2 regions of the Massilia sp. GCM10023247 genome follow, and region 2 is predicted to be linked to the other one. Evidence: predicted binding sites of a transcription regulator. Region 2 holds the regulator's gene; the other holds the start of a gene.
The links. The regulator sigma-54, encoded in region 2, starts transcription at its own class of promoters, with help from an activator protein. The targets are predictions, from matches to a motif close to TGGCANGNAANCTGCTTT.

Region 1 (7,109 bases), on a different contig from region 2:
TCGCGCTGGGGCCTGCGCGGCAGCGAAGACCTGGGCGGCGGCCTGAAGGCCGTGTTCAACCTCGAAGGCGGCATCCTGATGGATAGCGGGGAATCGGACGGCCCGCTCTTCAAGCGCCAGGCCAACGTCGGCCTCGAGGGCAGCTTCGGCCGCGTGATCGTCGGGCGTTCCTTCACCACCACCTACGACCTGCTGATCAAGTTCGACCCGATGGGCTTTGCCCCGAACTACTCCTGGGCCACCAGCGGCGGCGCCACCGGACCGTCGAAATACGGCATGACGACCTCGTTCGACAACCTGGTCAAGTACACCGGGCGCAGCGGCAACTTCACCTACGGGGCCTCGGCCGGCCTGGGCGAACAGGCCGGCAACACGGCCGAGGGGCGCAAGCTGGCGCTCGGCGCTGCCTGGTCCGCGAACGGCGTCGGCCTGATGGCCGCGCACGAACAGGTCAACGGCAACACGGTGGCCGCCACCGGCCAGCGCAGCAAGACCACCGCGTCGCACCTGGCTGCCAGCTACGAAACCGGCCCCTGGCGCTACCAGGCGGGCCTGCGCAGCTACAAGCTCGCGGCCGGCGCGGCGGCGACGCCCGACCTGCGCGGCGATACCTTCTGGGGCGGGGTCACCTGGGCGGCGGACAAGCTGACCCTGACCGGCGCCGTCTACCACATCAATACCAAGCACCTGCCGGCCGCGGCGGACGCCGATCCGACCATGCTCGTGGCGCGCGCGATGGTTTCGCTGTCCAAGCGCACCACGCTCTACCTGTCGGCGGCCCATGCGCGGGCCGACAACGGCCAGCTGGTCGGGCTGTCGCGCGACGACCCCGGTTTCGGCAGCACGCAGACCGGCGTCACGGCCGGCATCCAGCACCGCTTTTGAGCCCGCTTCTAAGCTCCGGCCGCGCTACCGGCCGCGACGGGCTATGATGACGCCGTGAACCTACTGCGCCCCCTCCTGCTGCCGCTGCTGGCCGCGGCCTGCCTGCCTGTCGTCGCCGCGCGCCAGGCCGGCCCCGAATGCCTGGTCCCGTCCAAGCCGGGCGGGGCGATGGACGTCACCTGCAAGCTGGCGCGCCAGGCCCTGCACGACATGCCCGGCGCGCCCGACCTGAAGCTCGCTTACCTGCCGGGCGGGGTCGGCGCGGTCGCCTGGCACACGCTGGTGTCGCAACGGCGCAGCGAACCGAATACCCTGGTGGCGTTTTCCGGCGGCTCGGTCCTGAACCTGGCGCGCGGCAAATTCGGCAAGGCCAGGGTCGGCGACGTGCGCTGGGTCGCGGCATTCGGCACCGACTACGGCATGATCGCCGTGCGCGCCGATTCGCCTTACCGCACGCTGGGCGACCTGGTCAAGGCCATGCGGCTCGATCCGCAGCGCGTCCTGATCGGCATGTCGGGCACCATCGGCAGCCAGGACTGGATGAAGATGGCGCTGCTGGTCAGCAAGGCAGGCATCGATCCGCGCAAGATGCGCTTCGTCGCGCTCGAAGGCGGCGGCGAGCAGGCCGTCGCGATGGAGGCCGGCCACGTCCAGGCGATCTCGGGCGACGCTTCCGAAGCCCTGCTGTACGCCGGCCCCGGCAAGGTAAGGGTGCTGGCGGTGCTGTCCGAACGGCGCCTGCCCGGCATCCTGGCCGGGGTGCCGACCGCCCGCGAGCAGGGCTACGATGTCGTCTGGCCGGTGATCCGCGGCGTCTGGATGGGCCCGGACGTGCCGGAGGCCGACTACCGGCGCTGGGTGGCGGCGTTTGCCCGCATCGAGGCGACGCCGGAATTCGCGCAGATGCGCGCGCAGGCCGGGCTGTACCCGTTTTCGCTCACCGGCGACGCGCTCACCGGCTACATCCGGCAAGCCGTCGCCGACTACAACCGCCGAGCCGTGCAGTTCAACCTGGTGCGCGAGCGCTAGGGGGCTGGCCAAACCCATGCGCGGCGCCGCCCGCGCTCGTGATAGCATCCGTTTCCATCCCGAGTTCAACAGAGCAAGCAATGAGTTTTGTATTCCGCCTCGTGCGCGAAGAGGGCGGCGACGCGCCCGTCATCGTCTTCGAGGATTCGACCAGCCCCGGTTTCGTCCCCTTGTGGGAAGAGGTCGGCGTTTACGATTCGCTCTATAACAGCGACGGCAAGCCGGCGCGCGAAGTCTCGCGCAGCATTGCCTACGGCCTCGATCGCGTCAGCCAGGAGGCGTCGCTGGCGCGCCTGATCCCCGCCTCGCTGTCGCAAGGCGAGGCGATCCGCTTCCTGGAAGACGTCAACCGCGCCTGCGTCATCCACGGCACGGCGCACATCGAGACGCGCTGACACCGTTCCTCTAGAGTCCCGCTTCAAAGGGGGATGTGCCGGACCGCCGGCGCGTGTATCCTGTGCGGCCGAGTCGTCTCCATCGAGCTTGCATGTCACGTTACACCATCACCCTCGCCAGCGAAACGGTCGACCGTTCGCGCGTCGAACAACTGCTGTCCCAGGATGTCCTGTTGGTCTTCGAGGACTGCGATTTCTCTGGCGCCGACCTCTCGCGCCTGAATTTGCAGGAAGCCGTGTTTCGCAACTGTGTCCTGGCCGAGACCTCGTTCTATGCCGCCACGCTCGCGCGTACCCGCTGGCAGCGCTGCCGGGCAGGGCATGCCGATTTCGAGTCGAGCGACCTGGTCGACGCGCACTTCGCATCGTCCGACCTGAACAACACCAGCTGGCGCCGCGCCAAGCTGGCCTCGTGTTCTTTTCGCAGCTGCAAGCTGACCGGCGCCGCCTTCGAGGAAGTCAGCTACCTCGGCCTGTCCTTCGAGGACAGCCTGCTCATCGGCGCCGACCTGCGCCGCATGTCGTTCCGGAAGATGACCTTGAACGGCCTGGATTTCGCCGATGCCGACCTGTCCGGCTGCGATTTCCGCGAAGCCGTGTTCGCCGGCGGCAGCCTGCGCGACGCCCATATCAAGGACACCCGCTTCGACGGCGCCGACCTGCGCGAAGCGGATCTCGGCGGCCTGAAACTCGTCAACGCCAAATTGTTCGCGGGCGCGACCATCTCGCGGCGCCAGGCGGCCGAGCTGGTGCGGGCGATGGGCCTGAACGTCGGATGAAGGCCGTGCGGGAATTGGCGCGCTTCCGGAGCCGGCGCTTCGTCCCGATCCTGCCCGAGGCCTGCCAGCTCGCGCCGAAAACCTATGGCGCCGAGCTGGCCTTCTGGCTGGCGGGGAAGCTGGCGCTGCAGGGCATCGCGACCGGCTATCCGGCCCCCGGAGAGCGCTGCTGGCTGCTGCGCTGGGAGGCGCAGCCAGGCGCCGTGTTCCAGGTCGTGTGCGTCAATTGCGAGGGCAGCAAGGAGCACTGGCGCGTTGCGCTGGTGCGGGACGACGGTGCCGGCGGCGCGTCCTTCGACGCGGCGCAGCCCCTGGTGAATGCGATCCGCTTCGTGCTGCATGCCGCGGTGCCGCGCGGTGAGCTCGCGTGGTGCGGCGAAGCGGGACCCGGGGTCTAGGCAGGGCTGAGGGCCAGCTTGTCGCGTACGGCCTGCATATGGTCCTGGGCGATGACGCTGCCATGGACGGCGGCCCGGGCCAGCCACATCAAACCCAGGTTTTCGTCCTGCGGGACGCCCTTGCCGTCGATGTGGCAAAGGCTCAGGTAGTACATCGCATTCGCGTACTCCTTCTTGACCGCCAGCTCGAGCCAGTACAGCGCACTCTTCGTCTTGTCCGCTGCCAGGAACAGCAGCGCCAGGTCGGTCTGCGCTTCGGGGTCGCCCGCGTCCGCCGCCTTGACCAGCGCGATGTCGTCCTCGTCGAGGGCAAGGCAGAGATGGGGCTGGATCGACTCGACATCCACCATCGACCTGCCGTTCACTCCGGGCTCGAGCTTGCGCTTGACCGAACCCTCGGCAATCCTGCGCCGGAACGTACTCTCGCTCCATTCCGTCAAACTGATGGCGGCACCAACACTAATAAATTCCAACTGCGGCTCCTTGCGAGTGCGGACTGACTCCGACACGGTTGATACCCCTGGCGCTGGCGCCAACATCCTGCTGACACCCCATTTCAGGGTGCCAAGCTGCGGTGAAACCCCGTTTGCGGCGCCAAATCCGGCCTGGCGGGCCCGTTGGCCCATCCAAATCCACGAAAATCGGGTCGTTTCGGGCTGGCACGGTCATTGCTGTATAGAAACACGTAAGGCACACACAAGTCTGCATGAACACTCACCTAAACTGACGGAGCTATTATGAAATTTTCCCAATACAAAGCACAAGCACAGAAGGGCTTCACCCTGATCGAACTGATGATCGTGGTTGCCATCATTGGTATTCTGGCATCGATTGCTCTGCCGGCCTACTCGAAGTACATGGACAAGTCGAAGTACGCTGAAGTCGTCGCTTCGACCTCGGCTGTGAAGATCGCTGTCGACATGTGTGCGCAGGATCTGGGCACCGTGACCGGCTGCGATGGCGGCGAGCATGGCATTCCTGAAAATATCGCAGCTGGCAGCCCGAAAGCCTACGCCGATTCCGTGACGACCTTAAACGGCGTCATCACTGCAGCCCCTAAAGCCTACGGCGGCGTGGTCGCAACCGATACGTACATCCTGACCCCGACCTATGCCAATGGCGCCGTGACCTGGGCTACGAGCGGTGACGCCGTCACCAAAGGCCTGGCCAAGTAATACGATCCCACCTCCACCTTGGTGGAGGGACCGGAAAAACCCGCACACCGTGCGGGTTTTTTCATTGGAACAGGCGTTGCCTTACTTGTAAGCAATTGCCAGCGATGTAAGAAATTGTTAAATCGGTCAACAGCTTCCGTAACCGCCCCGTTATCGGTTCAGTGACATATGCAATGTGCACTGAGACGACAACTAACCGAGGAGCTGCACCATGAAAAAAATCACTGCCACCCTGATCGCCGGCCTGTTCGCTACCACCGCATTCGCCCAAGTGCCGGATTCGCCTGTCGCGAAAACGACTGTCGAAACCAAGGATGCGAACACCGCGGTTCTGGTGGACACCAAGGAAGCCAGGACTGACCTGAAGGCCACGACCAAGGAAGCCCAAAAGGCAGCCACGGCCGATGCCAAAGGCAAGGTAGTCGCCAAGACCGACACCAAGGATGCCAAGGCTGCCGTGAAGGCCGATGCCAAGGATGCCAAGGCCGAGCTGAAAGCCGATGCGAAGGATGCCAAGGCCGAGCTGAAGGCCGATGCCAAAGTGGGCACCGAAGCCCATCCGGAAAACCACGGCGCCCACGTCTCGGCGACCGCCCAGACCAAGTAAGCCTTTCCAGCATCAACGAAGCCCGCGTCATCGCGGGCTTTTTTTTTCGCCCGGCGGCGGCGGCGGCGCTGGGCTTGGCCAGGCCAGGGCAGGCATAAGCGAGCAACTTTGGTAGTGGAGTTACAGTTTTTGGCTTATGATTCCCTTCACTTATCCGAACAATACGTAGTTTTGCTACCTCAAACAGGTGGCGAGAGGAGACCACCGTTGAGCATGTATCGCACCGCCGCCGTCCTGGCCGCTTCCCTGACGCTCTGCCTGAATGCGTGGGCACAACAACGCATTGCCGGTGCTAGCTCTCCCGGCCAGCTTATCGACGTCGAGGTGCAGGTCGACGGCGCCGGCAAGCTCGGTTACGCGGTCAAGCGGCGCGGCAAGGAGGTGATCGGCCTGTCGCGCCTGGGCTTCAACCTGGCCAACGCGCCCCGGCTCGACGGCGGTTTCAGCCTGCAGCGGCAGGCCGTGAGCGAGCACGATTCGACCTGGGAGCAGCCTTGGGGCGAGCGCCAGTTCGTGCGCAACCGCTACCGCGAGCTGCGCGTCGAGCTCGAGCAGAAGAAGCATGCCGGCCGCAAGCTCGCGCTCGTGTTCCGTATCTACGACGACGGCGTCGGCTTCCGCTACGAATTCCCGGCCCAGTCCCAGCTCCAGACGGTCGAGATCCTCGACGAGCTGACCGAATTCACGGTCGCGCAACCCGCCACCGCATGGTGGATTCCGGCCGGCGAGCTGCCGGGGCTGGAAGAAGAGATCCGCAAGGCGCCGCTCGCCGAGATCGGCATCGCCAACACCCCGCTGACCCTGCGCCTGGCGGACGGCACCCACATCGCCTTCCACGAAGCGGCCCTGGTCGACTATGCCTCGATGTGGCTGCGCAAGGTGGACGGGCAGAAGCTGCGCGCGATGCTGGCGCCGTCTTCCTACGGCCCGGCGGTGGTGCGCAGCGGGGCGTTTACCACGCCCTGGCGCACGATGCAGATCGCCGACGATGCGGCTGGCCTGTACATGTCCGACCTCGTGCTCAACCTGAACGAGCCGAACAAGCTGGGCGACGTCTCCTGGGTCAAGCCGTCGAAATTCGTGGGCGTCTGGTGGGAGATGCACCTGCAGCAAGGCACCTGGAACGCGGGGCCGAAGCATGCGGCCAACACGGCCAATACCAGGCGTTACATCGACTTCGCCGCCAGGAACGGTTTCCGCGGCGTGCTGGTCGAGGGCTGGAACCTGGGCTGGGAAAGCGACTGGGGCCACGGCGGCGCCGACTTCAGCTTCACCCGATCCTATCCTGACTTCGACCTGCCTGGCCTGGCGGCCTACGCCAAGTCGAAAGGCGTGCGCCTGGTCGGCCACCACGAGACCGGCGCCAACCTGCCGGCCTACGAACGGCAGATGGACGCGGCCTACCGGCTCTATGCCAAACACGGCGTCGACAGCGTCAAGTCGGGCTATGTGCACGAGGCGGGCGGCATGCAGTTTACGGGGCGCGACGGCAAGCCGCGCTACGGCCACTACGATTCGCAGGACGGCGTGCGCCACTTCCAGAAAGCCGTGACCGAGGCGGCGAAATACCGGATCGCCATCGACACCCACGAACCGGTCAAGGACACCGGCCTGCGCCGCACCTGGCCGAACTGGCTGACGCGCGAAGGCGCGCGCGGCGTCGAGTACAACGCCTGGGGCAACCCGCCCAACAGCGTCGACCACGAGGCAAAACTGGTGTTTACGCGCATGCTCAGCGGGCCGATGGATTACACGCCCGGCGTCCTGAGCCTGGTCGGCGCCGACGGCAAGGTCTTCAATTCGACCCAGGCCAAGCAGCTGGCCAACTTCGTCGTGATCTA
Region 2 (7,109 bases):
GTTCGACCCAAGGACGAACCGACGCGCACCAGGCATCAAGTCCACCCATTCCACCGGCATACGAGCCAGCAGCCCCGGCATTCGCCTGCAACTGGCGCCATCGGAACGTATTGACCCCGATCCTGCCTTTTGCCAGCACGAGACAAGCAAGTGTCGTTGGGGTATCATCGGGCCATGCACATCGTCCTCATCACCGGCATTTCCGGTTCCGGTAAATCCGTGGCCCTGAACGTCCTGGAAGACGCAGGCTACTACTGCGTCGACAACCTGCCGCCGGCCCTGCTGCCGCATCTCGTCAAGACCGTCGCGAACCAGGGCACGGCCAAGCTGGCCGTCGCGGTCGATGCCCGTTCGTCCGAATCGCTGACCGAGTTGCCGCTGACGGTCGAGGCACTGAAGGCCGACGGTCACGAGTTGAAGGTGATGTTCCTGACCTCGAGCACCCACTCGCTGGTGGCGCGCTTCTCGGAAACGCGCCGCAGCCACCCGCTGTCGCACGAGCTGCGCCCGGGCGAAAACCCGGCGTCGCGCCGTACCCTGATCGAGTGCATCGCCGAAGAGCGCGAACGCCTGGCGCCGATCGAGCAGCTGGGCCACGTGATCGACACCTCCGAAGCATCGGCCAACAAGCTGCGCGCCTGGGTCAAGGAACTGGCCGAGGCCAAGCATGCGCCGTTGACGCTGTACTTCGAATCCTTCGCCTTCAAGGTCGGCGTGCCGCTCGACGCCGATTTCGTGTTCGACGTGCGCGCCATCCCGAACCCCTATTACGACCATACCCTGCGCCCGCTGACGGGCAAGGACGCGCCGGTGATCGCCTTCCTCGACGCCCAGCCGAGCGCCACCGAAATGCTGAAGGACATCCGCCAGTTCGTCGAGAAATGGCTGCCTTCGTTCAAGACCGACAACCGCAGCTACCTGACGGTCGCCGTCGGCTGCACCGGCGGCCAGCATCGCTCGGTCTACATGGCCGAGCGCCTGGCCGCCTATTTCGGCGAGACCGAGCGCGTCGTGCTGCGCCACCGCGAGCAGTCGTAGCCGTAAGCTACGACTTTCAATGGGATTTCCCGTTTCTGCCGTAACCCATCTATAAAAATATTACACCTCATTCATATTGCTTTCTTGTTAGAATTCGATATCGACCGACAATGAAAAGCGCGTAGCAAGGCACCCGGGTGCTTTGCTATAGCTGACAATCAATTGACCCGAGTCCGGATGCAGCAATGATGTTGTTGCGTTGTCGAATCCTCAGGAGGTAACTTGCATGCCGAACCGACTCAGACTTACTAAGAACGCCCAATTCTACGTAGCAAAAGAAGGCGTGGACCTTGATTTGGGGATCTCTTCTATCTTAGCAGGCGCGATGAGTAATATAGTAGATGGGGGCGAAGTAATACTAGAAACGACTCGACAGGCACGGACCACTCCTAATGGAGTGAAGTACCTATTATCGGCCCGAGTTTTTGAGTCAGCGCGCCCTGTATATTTTATTGAAGAGGAAGTAAAGGATTCCATTTATGCTTACATAGCAGTGTTGGAATTCGACAAATACGTTGCCGCTTTCCGGAAGAGCTGCGCCAACATTAGCGATGAACTCGACGCCTGTTTAGACCTTATACACGGATCACGCCTAACATCTACTTTTGATGACGACGCAGTCGAGTACCAGAAGATAGCGCTTAGAAATATGACTGTTTCAGATCGTGCGATGCGCGCACGGTCGTTCGAGGCGGCAGATTTAAAAGGCTTGTTCTCGACGCACGCGGCAGGCCGGTCCATACCTTATTTTTTCAAAATCCGTCAGGGAGGCATCCTTAAGACCTTCTCGACAAATTCCGGGCGGTTAGTAGAGGCCTCAGAAAGAAAGTCAGTCGATGATATTGCAGAATGGTGCAACGAACAGATTCTTTCGTTGCAGAATTCCGGTGGCGAGAAATCGTTCCTAAATTCCTTCGCAAGGATGGCTATCCTCGACGAAGTATTGCAAGCAACGCAGCCAACAGCCGTTCTAATCGAAGCAGGCGTGGTAACGGATCGCATTAATAACGGAGAAATTGCACTCTGGCGTGCAAGAAAGGACAAGACGCTGGCCCCTGTTTCGGACCGCTTGCTCCATGAAATATTTTCCCGACTCGAAAAGGTTTATGAAATCGACGCGAACCTGAACATTGTCGGCTCTGAAAAAGGGGCTCGCCTTCGCCATAACAGCAAGTCTTTGACTTTGCACGTTCCATCATTAAGAAAATTTCGGATAGACGAGTTGGGCCGGACTGACTCACTGTTAAAGTACCTGACAAAAAACGGACTCTACAGTATATGCTTCGCCGATCCAAAATTTATGTATTTCATGGGCAACTGTTTTGAGGATACATCTGGAGTCTCCGAAATTGATAGTATTTTGGAAATCTTGCACCCATATCCCGTACTTAGTGCTGTTACTTCAGAAAAAGGAATGGTTACAGCTCAATCCACCTCCTTCTCGAATGATTGCGTTTTCAGTGCTGTAGAGACAATTCACGCTAACGATGATTATATTTTTTGCGATGACCTAGGAACAGAATGGGCGGACCATATAACCTTGAATAGCTCAGAGGGCACTATTACCTTTATTCATTCAAAATACGGTGACGAATCAGTATCCGCATCCAAAATGCATGAAGTAGTTGGTCAAGGCGTTAAAAATCTCGGTCATATGTTTTTCACTAAGGCGCAATTATTAAAGAAATTACACGACAAGTTCGCTTACACCTATAATTTGGACGGTGTCCAAACCAACATTAGCAGAGTTCGACAAGGCGACCCAAAAAATATTGATTTGTATCTTACGGACCTTCAACGAGACTTTCGACTGCGGCGAAAGTGCGTATTGGCCTGCTCGTTCTTGTCGAAAAACGCCATCGCAAATGAATTCACAAAAATTAAAGCTGGGCAGCAAGTAACTGGCGCAGTTGTGCAATTACTTTGGATTATTTCTTCTTTTGCCCATGCGGCGCGCGACGCGAATGTTGTTCCAGCAATATACTGTCGCGACTGATAATATAGATTTGCCGAAGGGTTATCAGTCGTGGCTGTTGACGTTACAGGTGCTTAGTTATTTATAAGTGCCGCAGCGGGTGCGCGTACGCCGGCCACACAGGCTCGAAAAAGCGCGCCACCATCTCGGGCGTCACCTCACCCAGCGTCGGCGGATTCCACTGCGGCGCATTGTCCTTGTCGATGACCAGCGCGCGGATGCCTTCGAGCACTTCGCCGTGCTCGAAATTGCGGCGCACCAGCGAGCGTTCCAGGCGCAGGCAGTCGGCCACCCCGAGCGAGGCGCCGCGCAGCAGCAGCTCGTGGGTCACGCACATCAGCAGCGGCGAACGCTGGCGCATCGCGGCCAGCGCCTTTTGCGCGAACGGGCTGGCGTCGGTCTCGAGCGAGGCCATGATCGCCGCCACCGAACCGGCGCCGAAATGGGTGTCGATCGCAGCGCGTGCCGCTTCCAGGCTGGCGGGGCCGGCATCGTCCGCATGGCCGGCGCCGAAGGCGCGGATCCTTTCCGCCAGCTGCGCGCCCGGCGTCGACGCGATCAGCGCGTTCAGCTCGCCCAGCCGCGCGCTTGGCACGAACAGGTCGGCCAGCCCGACATACAAGGCGTCGGCCGCGCCGATGGTCAAGCCCGTCAGGCCGAGATAGTTGCCGAGTTGCCCAGGCGCGTGCGACAGGAAATGGCTGCCGCCGACATCCGGGAACAGGCCGATGTTCACTTCCGGCATCGCCATTTTCGTGCGCTCGGTGACGATGCGCAGGCCGGTCTCGGGACCGCCCTGGGCAATGCCCATGCCGCCCCCCATGACGACCCCATCCATGATCGAGATATACGGTTTCGGGTAGAAGTGAATCAGGTGGTTGAGCGCGTATTCTTCGGTGAAGAAGTCTTCCAGCAGGGCGCTACCGCCGGTCGGAGGCAAGTTGCCGACCTCGTGGAAGAAACGAATGTCGCCGCCCGCGCACAGGGCTTTTTGGCTGCTGCTGGTGATCACGACGGCGGCAACGGCGGCATCGTCGCGCCAGGCCAGCAAGGTCTCGGCCAGGCGCCGCACCATGGCGAGCGACAGCGAGTTGAGGGTCTGCGGCCGGTCGAGGGTAATCACGCCGGTGCCGTTGGCAACGCGGGTCAGGACATGGTCTGTCATGGTTCTAGGGCTTGTGTGAAAGACATGCATTTTACCGAAGCCGGCGAGTACTGAGTCCCAAATGTGAAAAGGGCGCCTTCCGGCGCCCTCGTTCAGACGGTGCTTCGTTGCCGATTAGACAGCAACAGCCTCTCCGCCTTCAGGGCGGCGCTTGAGCGCCTCGTGACTATGGTTCTGCAGGATGGTCTTGTACTTCATCACCTGGCGATCCAGCCTGTCGATCAGGAGGTCGATCGCCGCATACAGGTCTTGCGCCACACTCTCTACGTGCACCGTCTTGCCGGACAGGCGCATGGTGATCTCGGCTTTCTGCCTTTTTTCTTTCTCGGTCAGGTTGTCGATGGCGAGGATCACATGGGAGTCGATCACTTGATCGAAATGGCGGGTGATGCGTTCCAGCTTGTTCTGTACGTATTCACGGATGGCGGGGGTTACGTCGAGGTGGTGACCGCTGATGGTGAGATTCATACACACTCCTTTGAAAAAGGAACGGCGTCCGTGACGCGCATGGCGCGCGCCTGGCTGCCGTCATTACAAGGATTTGCGGAGACTGACGGGAGGGATCTTGAGTGCCTCGCGGTATTTTGCAACCGTGCGGCGCGCGATGACCATGCCTTGTTCACCGAGCATTTCCGCGATCTTGCTATCGGATAATGGGTTCTTGGGGTCCTCTGCTCCTGTCAGTTGCGCAATGAGCGCCCGAATCGCCGTCGAAGAGGCTTCGCCCCCCGCTTCGGTGGCGACGTGGCTTCCGAAGAAATACTTCAGCTCAAACATGCCGTGGGGGGTCAGCATGAATTTTTGAGTTGTTACACGAGAAATGGTGCTCTCGTGTAGGCCTAGTGTATCAGCTATCTCACGAAGCACAAGGGGACGCATGGCAACCGCGCCATGGCTGAAAAAGTTGCGCTGGCGCTCGACAATTGCCTGGGACACACGCAGGATCGTGTCGAAACGCTGGCGCATATTTTTGATGAGCCATTTCGCTTCCTGCAACTGCGCGCTCATCTGGCCTTCGCCCTTGCCCTGCTTGAGCAATGCCGCGTACAGGTTATTCACGCGCAGGCGCGGCATGACTTCGCTGTTGAGCATCACGCTCCAGCCGGCCCCGTTCTTGCGGACAATAACGTCCGGTACCACGTAGTCGGAGGTGCTCGACGCAAAGGCCGCGCCCGGGTGCGGATTGCACTGGCGGATGACGGCCTGGGCTTCGCGCAGGTCTTCGTCGTCGCAGTCGAGCGCCTTTTTCAGCTTGTTGAATTCGCGCTGGGCGAACCAGGTCAGATACCCCTCGACGATTTTCAGGGCCATGCGCCGCGTCACCAGCGGCACGCCCGGCATTTGGCGGATCTGCAGGGCCAGGCACTCGCTGGCGCTGCGCGCGCCGACGCCGACCGGGTCCAGGCTTTGCACCAGCGCCAGCGCGCAACGCAGTTCCTCGATCTCGACTTCCAGCTCGGCCGGCAGGCGCGCGTGGATCTCGTCGAGCTGCTCTTCCAGGTAGCCGTTGTCGTCGATGGCGTCGATTACGAGTTCGGCCAGCGCGCGGTCGCGCGCGCTCGCGCCCGTGACCCGGACCTGTTCCGACAGGTGCTCGCGCAGCGTCACGCCGATCGCGCCCAGCTGCGGCCGGCCGTCGTCGTCGCCGTCGCCGCTGGCCGCGCGCGGTGCCTCGCCCCAATCGGCGTCGGCCTCGCCGCGCTCGACATCGCCGCCGCCGTCGAGGCCCTCGCCGGCCTCGGCGGGCGCTGCGGCTTCCTCGCCGCCCGGCGCCGGCGCCTCGGCCTGCTGGACCGGCGCATCGTTGATGGCGCCGTCGGCGAGCAGGCGCACCGAGTTGTCGAGCGGGTCGTCGATCCGCTCGAGCAGCGGGTTATCGGACAGGATCTGCTCGATCTCCTGGTGCAGTTCGAGCGTGGACAACTGCAGCAGGCGGATCGACTGCTGGAGCTGCGGCGTGAGCGCCAGGTGCTGCGAAGTCCGGAGTTGCAGGGATTGTTTCATCGGGCGCTATCGTGACTACATGCGGAAGTGTTCGCCGAGGTAGACGCGTCGTACCGACTCGTCGGCGATGATGTCGTCAGGGCGGCCCGAAGCCAGCACGGCGCCCTGGTTGATGATATAGGCGCGGTCGCAGATGCCGAGCGTCTCGCGCACGTTGTGGTCGGTGATCAGGACCCCGATGCCGCGCTCCTTCAGGAAGCGCACGATGCGCTGGATCTCGATCACGGCGATCGGGTCGACCCCGGCGAACGGTTCGTCGAGCAGCACGAAGCGCGGGTTGGTCGCCAGCGCGCGCGCGATCTCGACGCGGCGCCGCTCGCCGCCCGACAGCGACAGCGCCGGGTTCTCGCGCAGCTTCTCGATCTGCAGTTCGGCCAGCAGCGAGTCGAGGCGCTCGTTGAGCGCCGCCTTGCCCAGGGCCTTGCCGTTTTCGTCGTGCTGCAGTTCGAGCACGGCGCGGATATTGTCTTCCACCGTCAGCTTGCGGAACACCGAGGCTTCCTGCGGCAGGTAGGACAGGCCGAGCACCGCGCGCCGGTGGATCGGCAGGCTCGAAATGTCGGTGCCGTTGATTTCGATGGTGCCGGCGTCCGACGGCACCAGGCCGACGATCATGTAGAACGAGGTGGTCTTGCCGGCGCCGTTCGGGCCGAGCAGGCCGACGACTTCGCCGCACCCGACTTCGAGCGAGACGTCGCGCACGACCAGGCGCTTGCCGTAACTTTTCTGCAGCCCCCGCACGACCAGGGTGCTGCGCTTGTCGTGATCATCCTTCATTATTTTTTCCCTGCTGCCGGTGCCGGCGCGGCGCCCGCCTTGGGCGCGGGAGCCGGCGCGGTGTTGCGCGGAGCGATGATCAGGGTGCCGCGTCCGCCGCCGGCCTTGGTCTGGCCGCTCGGGTCGTTGCGCACGGCCGCCACTTCGCGC

Region 1: the regulator sigma-54 is predicted to act here: its motif matches at 4,144-4,161, upstream of ACFPAH_RS15500 (pilin).

What each region holds. Positions count from the first base shown of each region.
Region 1 is NZ_JBHSIB010000020.1:8,063-15,171, reverse strand. Features, by position in the region: gene ACFPAH_RS15530 (porin) at 1-885, shown strand, start outside; gene ACFPAH_RS15525 (tripartite tricarboxylate transporter substrate binding protein) at 940-1,914, shown strand; gene ACFPAH_RS15520 (hypothetical protein) at 1,995-2,309, shown strand; gene ACFPAH_RS15515 (pentapeptide repeat-containing protein) at 2,402-3,088, shown strand; gene ACFPAH_RS15510 (hypothetical protein) at 3,085-3,486, shown strand; gene ACFPAH_RS15505 (tetratricopeptide repeat protein) at 3,483-3,959, opposite strand; gene ACFPAH_RS15500 (pilin) at 4,224-4,661, shown strand; gene ACFPAH_RS15495 (hypothetical protein) at 4,873-5,268, shown strand; gene ACFPAH_RS15490 (glycoside hydrolase family 97 protein) at 5,482-7,109, shown strand, end outside.
Region 2 is NZ_JBHSIB010000002.1:23,709-30,817, reverse strand. Features, by position in the region: gene rapZ (RNase adapter RapZ) at 175-1,038, shown strand; gene ACFPAH_RS00135 (hypothetical protein) at 1,265-3,034, shown strand; gene ACFPAH_RS00130 (enoyl-CoA hydratase/isomerase family protein) at 3,096-4,178, opposite strand; gene hpf (ribosome hibernation-promoting factor, HPF/YfiA family) at 4,293-4,646, opposite strand; gene ACFPAH_RS00120 (RNA polymerase factor sigma-54) at 4,710-6,182, opposite strand; gene lptB (LPS export ABC transporter ATP-binding protein) at 6,198-6,959, opposite strand; gene lptA (lipopolysaccharide transport periplasmic protein LptA) at 6,959-7,109, opposite strand, start outside.